Regions from separate parts of the Streptomyces sp. NPDC005808 genome, predicted to be linked through region 2. Evidence: riboswitches for the same ligand, from Rfam matches in the RefSeq annotation. Region 2 holds a riboswitch; the other holds the start of a gene.
What was found. A riboswitch is a leader RNA that binds a small molecule or an ion and turns the genes downstream of it on or off. The one in region 2 is predicted to bind glycine.
Positions count from the first base shown of each region.

Region 1: another riboswitch for glycine. It lies ahead of gcvT (glycine cleavage system aminomethyltransferase GcvT); the one in region 2 lies ahead of gcvP (aminomethyl-transferring glycine dehydrogenase).

Region 1 is NZ_JBIAIK010000019.1:88,247-91,898, forward strand. It holds gene ACFYPC_RS32350 (enhanced serine sensitivity protein SseB) at 1-199, opposite strand, end outside; gene ACFYPC_RS32355 (AAA family ATPase) at 335-1,009, opposite strand; glycine riboswitch at 1,230-1,326, shown strand; gene gcvT (glycine cleavage system aminomethyltransferase GcvT) at 1,474-2,592, shown strand; gene gcvH (glycine cleavage system protein GcvH) at 2,716-3,093, shown strand; gene glyA (serine hydroxymethyltransferase) at 3,108-3,652, shown strand, end outside.
Region 2 is NZ_JBIAIK010000024.1:68,008-71,659, forward strand. It holds gene gcvP (aminomethyl-transferring glycine dehydrogenase) at 1-1,489, opposite strand, end outside; glycine riboswitch at 1,671-1,766, opposite strand; gene ACFYPC_RS34955 (PRC-barrel domain-containing protein) at 1,882-2,253, shown strand; gene ACFYPC_RS34960 (DNA polymerase IV) at 2,332-3,652, opposite strand, start outside.

The DNA.
Region 1 (3,652 bases), on a different contig from region 2:
CGCCGCCGTTCGGCAGCGGGACCCAGACGAAGCTGCGGCCCAGCACCTCGACGATGCGGGCACCCGACGAGGGCCCGGCGGGCACGCCGAGGGATGCGGCGAGCACCTCCTCCAGCTCATTGCCCGGCCATCCGCCGTGCGGATGGGGGTGCGCCTGCGCCGGGAGGCCGGGGAAGTCGGGGAATTGCGGGAAGTCCATCTGTCTACCGCCTGCTGTGACCACTGTTCGGGTGTTCGGGTGTTCGAGCGTTCCGGCTGGCAAGGTTAGTGGGCCTGTACGTAATCTCAGCCGCTTCGGCGGTTCCCAGCCCCCTCGGGCCCCCTGCGACCGGCCTCAGCCGCCGAAATCGATCCGGCGCAGCACGTCCGCCGCGTCCCGGTCGATGAGCACCGCGGAACCGCAGCCCTCGGGCAGATCGCCCTTCTCGACGGAACGCAGCAGCCGGGCGACCGCGCCGCGATGACGCCCGAACGCGTACCGCGAAACGCCACGGCCGCGCTCGCGCTGGCCGTCGAGCGCCGTGCCCGGTGTGACGTCGAGCAGCAGCAGGTGCAGCGCGCCGCCGCGACGGCGGGCCTCGCGGGCGAGCCAGCGGCGGACCCAGGCCTGCGTACCGCAGTCGTGTACGACGACTCCGGCGCCGGAGCGCAACGCGCGGTGCAGGCCCGTGTAGTGGGCGAGGCGGACGAGGGGACGGTAGACCGCGTACGGGAGCCAGCGGGACATCCGTCCGTCCCAGCGGTCCCGGGTGTCCTGCGAGTCGACGCGCGGGCCCGAGACGGCGCGTCGCATCAGGGTCGACTTGCCGCTGCCGGGGAGTCCGGTGACCACGACGACGTCGGAGCTGCCGAAGTGCAGGCCGTGCGGGCTGTGTCCGGCACGGTCCCTCAGGTCGCGGACGACAGCCGTCGGGAGCGGGTGGTACGCCTCCCGGGCCGGGGCGCCGGGCTGCTTGGGCAGCGCTAGTCCCGCCGTCGTCGCGTACGCCGTGGTCCTGTTCACCGTGATCGTCCTCCCCATGGGTCTGGAGTCCCATCCCCGCCGAGTGTAAAGAGAAGGTAATGCGCGGTGCTTCCTGTTTCCGTAATCGGACCGCCACAGGCTGGTTACAGGTCACTGTATGACGCTGTGAATGACTGCGGGTCGCTGTTTCGGGTGTGCGAAGGTGCCCCTCCCGTGTCTGGGGGATGCGTGCAATGATGTGCGCGCCAACTGCATACCGGCCGCTTGAATCCGCGCGGGAGAGTTCCGGGACACGTCGTCCTGGGCGCCGAAGGAGCAAGTCCCTCCCTTGAATCTCTCAGGCCCCGTACCGCGCGGGCGAGGCACATCTGAAAAGCGGGCCGCCGACCAGGGGCCCCACCCAAGGTGCAAGTCATGACCACCGTTTCGCGGGGTCGTGATGAACCTCTCAGGTTCCGATGACAGATGGGGAGGAACGACCTCGCCGTCATGCCTTGGGAGCCCCACCGATGAGCAGTAACGCACCCCGTCACACCGCGCTCGATGCCCTCCATCGCTCGCTCGGCGCGACGATGACCGACTTCGCGGGCTGGGACATGCCCCTGCGCTACGGCTCCGAACGCGACGAGCACCTCGCCGTCCGTACGAAGGCCGGCCTTTTCGACCTCTCCCACATGGGGGAGATCACGGTCAGCGGGCCCCGGGCCGCCGCACTCCTCAACTACGCGCTGGTCGGCAACATCGGCTCGGTCGGCGTCGGCCGCGCCCGCTACACGATGATCTGCCGGGCGGACGGCGGCATCCTCGACGACCTGATCGTGTACCGGCTCCAGGAGCACGAGTACATGGTCGTCGCCAATGCCTCCAACGCCCAGGTGGTGCTGGACGCGCTCTTGGAGCGTGCGGCGGGCTTCGACGCCGTCGTGCGCGACGACCGTGACGCGTACGCGCTGATCGCCGTCCAGGGCCCGGAGTCCCCCGGCATCCTCAAGTCCCTCACCGACGCCGACCTCGACGGCCTGAAGTACTACGCGGGGCTGCCCGGCACGGTCGCGGGCGTTGCTGCGCTCATCGCCCGCACCGGCTACACCGGCGAGGACGGCTTCGAGCTGTTCGTCTCCCCCGGCGACGCCGAGAAGGTGTGGCAGGCGCTGACCGAGGCGGGCGCCCCGGCCGGGCTCGTGCCGTGCGGTCTGTCCTGCCGTGACACCCTGCGCCTGGAGGCGGGCATGCCGCTGTACGGGCATGAACTGAGCACCTCGCTCACCCCCTTCGACGCCGGCCTCGGCCGGGTCGTGAAGTTCGAGAAGGAGGGCGACTTCGTGGGGCGCGAGGCGCTTTCCGAGGCCGCCGCGGCGGCCCTGGAAATCCCCCCGCGGGTGCTCGTCGGCCTGATCGCCGAGGGCCGTCGTGTCCCGCGCGCGGGGTACGCCGTCGTCGCCGACGGCAAGGTCGTCGGCGAGGTCACCTCGGGCGCCCCGTCCCCGACGCTGGGCAAGCCGATCGCGATGGCCTACGTCGACGCCGCCCACTCCGCTCCGGGTACCGCCGGAGTCGGTGTGGACATCCGGGGCAGCCACGAGCCGTACGAGGTCGTGGCGCTGCCTTTCTACAAGCGCCAGAAGTGACACTGGCGCACGTGTCGGCCGAACCCGGCCGGGCGTGCCAGACATGACACCGGGCACATCCGCCCAGCTCATCACCCCTCCCCCCGTCATCAGCAGTCCCCCGCGTACAGGAGAATTCAGGCCATGAGCAACCCCCAGCAGCTGCGCTACAGCAAGGAGCACGAGTGGCTGTCGGTCGCCGAGGACGGCGTCTCGACGGTCGGCATCACCGAGTTCGCGGCCAACGCGCTCGGCGATGTCGTCTACGCCCAGCTTCCGGAGGTCGGTGACACGGTGACCGCGGGCGAGTCCTGCGGAGAGCTGGAGTCGACCAAGTCGGTGAGCGACCTGTACGCGCCGGTCACCGGCGAGGTCGTGGAGATCAACCAGGACGTGGTGGACGACCCCGCGCTGGTGAACTCGGCCCCCTTCGAGGGCGGCTGGCTGTTCAAGGTGCGTATCGCGGACGAGCCGGACGACCTGCTCTCCGCCGACGAGTACATCGCTTTCACCGCCGGCTGAGGAGTCGTACGAACATGTCTGTGCTGAACACCCCCCTCCACGAACTCGACCCCGACGTCGCCGCCGCCGTCGACGCCGAGCTGCTCCGCCAGCAGTCCACCCTCGAGATGATCGCCTCGGAGAACTTCGCTCCGGTCGCGGTCATGGAGGCCCAGGGCTCGGTCCTGACCAACAAGTACGCCGAGGGCTACCCCGGCCGCCGCTACTACGGCGGCTGTGAGCACGTCGACGTCATCGAGCAGATCGCCATCGACCGCGTCAAGGCACTCTTCGGCGCCGAACACGCCAACGTGCAGCCCCACTCGGGCGCCCAGGCCAACGCGGCGGCGATGTTCGCGCTGCTCAAGCCGGGCGACACGATCATGGGCCTGAACCTCGCGCACGGCGGGCATCTGACCCACGGCATGAAGATCAACTTCTCCGGCAAGCTCTACAACGTGGTCGCCTACCACGTGGACGACGCCACCGGCCAGGTCGACATGGCCGAGGTCGAGAAGCTCGCCAGGGAGTCCAGGCCGCAGCTGATCGTGGCGGGCTGGTCGGCGTACCCGCGTCAGCT
Region 2 (3,652 bases):
ACAGCTTGCGCAGGTAGCGAAGCATCGCCGTCTCGGAGCGGTACTGGTGGAACACCGGGTGCGCGAGGTACTCGTCGGTGCGCAGCAGCGCGGACGGAAGAGTGTCCTCGGCGGTCGAGTCCAGCGCCTCGACATCGCCCTCGACACCGAACGCGGTCCATACGGCGGCCAGTTGCCTGCGCGTGGTGGTCTCGTCGCACGAGATCGACACCTGGTCGGCGTCGACGAGGTGCAGGTTGACCCCCTGGTCACGCGCGGCCGCCACGATCTCGGCGGCCCGGCCCTGGACGCGCACGGTCAGCGTGTCGAAGTAGGCGCCGTGGACGACCTCGACTCCGCCCGCCTTCAGCCCCTCGGCGAGGATCGTCGCGTACCGGTGCGTACGCCGAGCGATCGTCTTCAGCCCCTCGGGACCGTGATAGACGGCGTACATGCCGGCCATCACGGCGAGCAGCACCTGAGCCGTACAGATGTTGCTTGTCGCCTTCTCCCGACGGATGTGCTGCTCCCGTGTCTGCAGGGCCAGGCGATACGCCTTGTGCCCGTCCGCGTCGACGGACACCCCGACCAGCCGACCCGGCAGACTGCGTGCGAACTTCTCGCGCACCGCCATGTACCCGGCGTGCGGACCACCGAAGGCCATCGGCACCCCGAACCGCTGCGTCGTACCGACCGCGATGTCCGCGTCCAGCTCACCGGGCGAGGTCAGCAAAGTCAGCGCGAGCAGATCGGCGGCGACGGTGACGACCGCTCCCAGCTCGTGAGCCTGCTCGACAAGCGGCTTGATGTCGCGTACGGCACCGGAGGCGCCCGGGTACTGGATCAGCACGCCGTTGATCTCACGCGCGGCGATCTCGGCGGGGATGCCCGCGCTCAGGTCGGCGACGACGACCTCGACGCCGGTCGGCTCGGCGCGGGTCCGGATGACGGCGACGGTCTGCGGCAGCGCGTCCGCGTCGACCAGGAAGAGACCCTTCTTGTTCTTGCCCATGCGCCGGGACAGCGCCATCGCCTCGGCGGCCGCGGTGCTCTCGTCGAGCAGCGAGGCACCGGACGTCGGTAGCCCGGTCAGTTCGGCGACGACGGTCTGGAAGTTCAGCAGCGCTTCGAGGCGGCCCTGCGAGATCTCCGGCTGATACGGCGTGTACGCCGTGTACCAGGCCGGGCTCTCCATGACGTTCCGAAGGATCACCGGCGGAGTGAAGGTCCCGTAGTAGCCGAGCCCGATCATCGAGTCGAGCACCTGGTTACGGTCCGCGAGGGTGCGCAGCTCGGCCAGCACCTCGGCCTCGGTGCGCGCGCCCGGCAGCTCCAGCGCCCCGGCGTTCTTGATCACGTCCGGCACCGCGATGGCGGTGAGCTCGTCGAGCGAGCCGTATCCGACCTGCGCGAGCATCTTGGCCCGGGCTTCGTTGTCGGGCCCGATGTGGCGCTGCTCGAAGGGGATTCCCTGTTCGAGCTCGGAGAGTGGAATGCGAGGGGCGGTCATTGCGGAGGCCTCCTGGTCTGACGCGACCTTCGAGGGGCACCCCGGCACGGGTACCCCGACGGCCTCCCCCTCTGTCATCTCAACCTGAGAGCTTCACCGGACCGCCCGCCCGCTGCGACCCGATTTTCACCGTCGGTGAGAGCGAGCGCCCATCGGCACCCGCTCTGCTTTCCAGAGTGACCTCGTCCGTGCGGTACGTGGGCCTGAGAGATTCCGGGGAGGATTTGCTCCTTCGGCGCCTCCGATGGTGTCCGGAGGACTCTCCCGCACAGGGTCAGCAGCCGTTTGCCAGCCTACCAGCGCGGACAACACCCGAGCCTTCGAGTGGCCACCTGCCTGAATCTGCTCTTTTGTAGTGCTTACGGATGAGTTGCGACCAATCGGAGGGCACCGTGCAGACCGACATCGATCCGCGCAACTTGATCGGCCGCAAGGCATTCGACCGCAACGGAGCCAAGATCGGCACGATCGACGAGGTCTACCTCGACGACGCGACCGGGATCCCGGAGTGGGCAGCCATACGCACGGGACTGTTCAGCAGGGACGCCTTCGTGCCCCTGGAACCCAGCGAACTCGTCGAAGGCACTCTGCGCATCCCCTTCGAGCGAGCGCTGATCAAGGACGCGCCCGACTTCGGCGTCGGCCGCCACCTCTCCCCCGAACAGGAACTCCAGCTCTACCACCACTACGGCCTCGACCTGACATCCCCGCCTCCCTCACCGGATCGCGACTTCGGCCGCCTGGCGGGCCCTGACGAAGCCTGAAGCCGCGCCAAAAGGCATCGCGCGACTGCCACCCAGCCACGCGGGAACTACACCCCCGTCCGCAGTGAGGCCCGCAGCTCAACCCTCACGGGGATGACCAACGGTCTGGGCCACCAAGGGCAACGGCTCCGCCGGCTCCAGCTCCGGATCGTCGGTCCGGAACGTCCGTACCCGCCCGGGCCCGGAGTACGGCGTCTCGAACCGAACGGTGACCCGCCCGAGCCCGCTGCCCTGCACCCACCCGTGCCCGAGCTCGGCGTGCCGCACATCGTGCCCCGCGGGCCATCGCCGCTCGGCCGGCGGCACTGGCTCCTCGGCGGACCCTTCCGCCACCTCCTCCTCGATGTGCTCCTGCGCCGCAAGCTCCCCCGCGGCGGCCTGCGCCTGCGCGAACAGGTCCTCCTGCGTGTAGTCCGCCAGCCCTGAGACACCCACGCCGAGCAGCCGTACGCCACCGGTCGTGTCCACCGACTCAAGAAGCCGCGCGGCCGCCTCCCGCACCACCCCGAGGTCGTCCGTGGGCCCCCGTAGCGTCTCGGACCGGGTCAGGGTGGAGAAGTCGTACCTGCGCACCTTCAGGACGATGGTGCGCCCCGACAGCCCGGCATCACGCAACCGCCTCACACACCGGTCGGCGAGCCGCTGTACCTCCAGACCGACCCGCACCCGGTCATGGATGTCCACGTCGTACGTGTCCTCGACGGAGACCGACTTGGTCTCCCGCTCGGCGACCACGGGCCGGTCGTCGTGCGCCAGCGCCATCGCGTACAGCGCGTGCCCGTGGGACTTCCCCAGCAGCCGTACGAGCTCGTCCTCGCCGGCCTCGGCAAGTTCCTCGACGGTGGTGATGCCGGCCCGCCGCAGATGATCACCCGTCGCCGGCCCCACGCCCGGCAGCGTCCGCACCGACATGGGCCCCAGCAGCGCACGCTCGGTCCCCGGCTCTATCAGCACCAGACCGTCGGGCTTGGCCTGCTCCGAGGCGATCTTCGCGAGCATCTTGGACGCCGCGAGCCCCACCGATCCGGTGAGCCCCGTGACAGCCCGGATGTCCGCGCGCAGCTTCTCCCCGGTAAGCCGCGCCGACACCCCGTCCCAGGCCGCTCCCCCTGCCTCCAGATCGACGAACGCCTCGTCCAGGCTCAGCGGCTCCACCAGCGGCGACAGGGCCCGCAACAGCCCCATCACCTGCTCGCTGACCTCCCGATAGATCCCGAAGCGCGGCACGAGATACGCGGCGTTCGGCGCGAGCCGGCGTGCCTGGGCCATGGGCATCGCCGAGTGCACCCCGAAGACCCGCGCCTCGTACGAGCAGGTGGCGACGACTCCACGTGGTCCGAGCCCGCCCACGACGACCGCTTTCCCGCGCAGGCTCGGCTTGGATGCCTGCTCCGCCGAG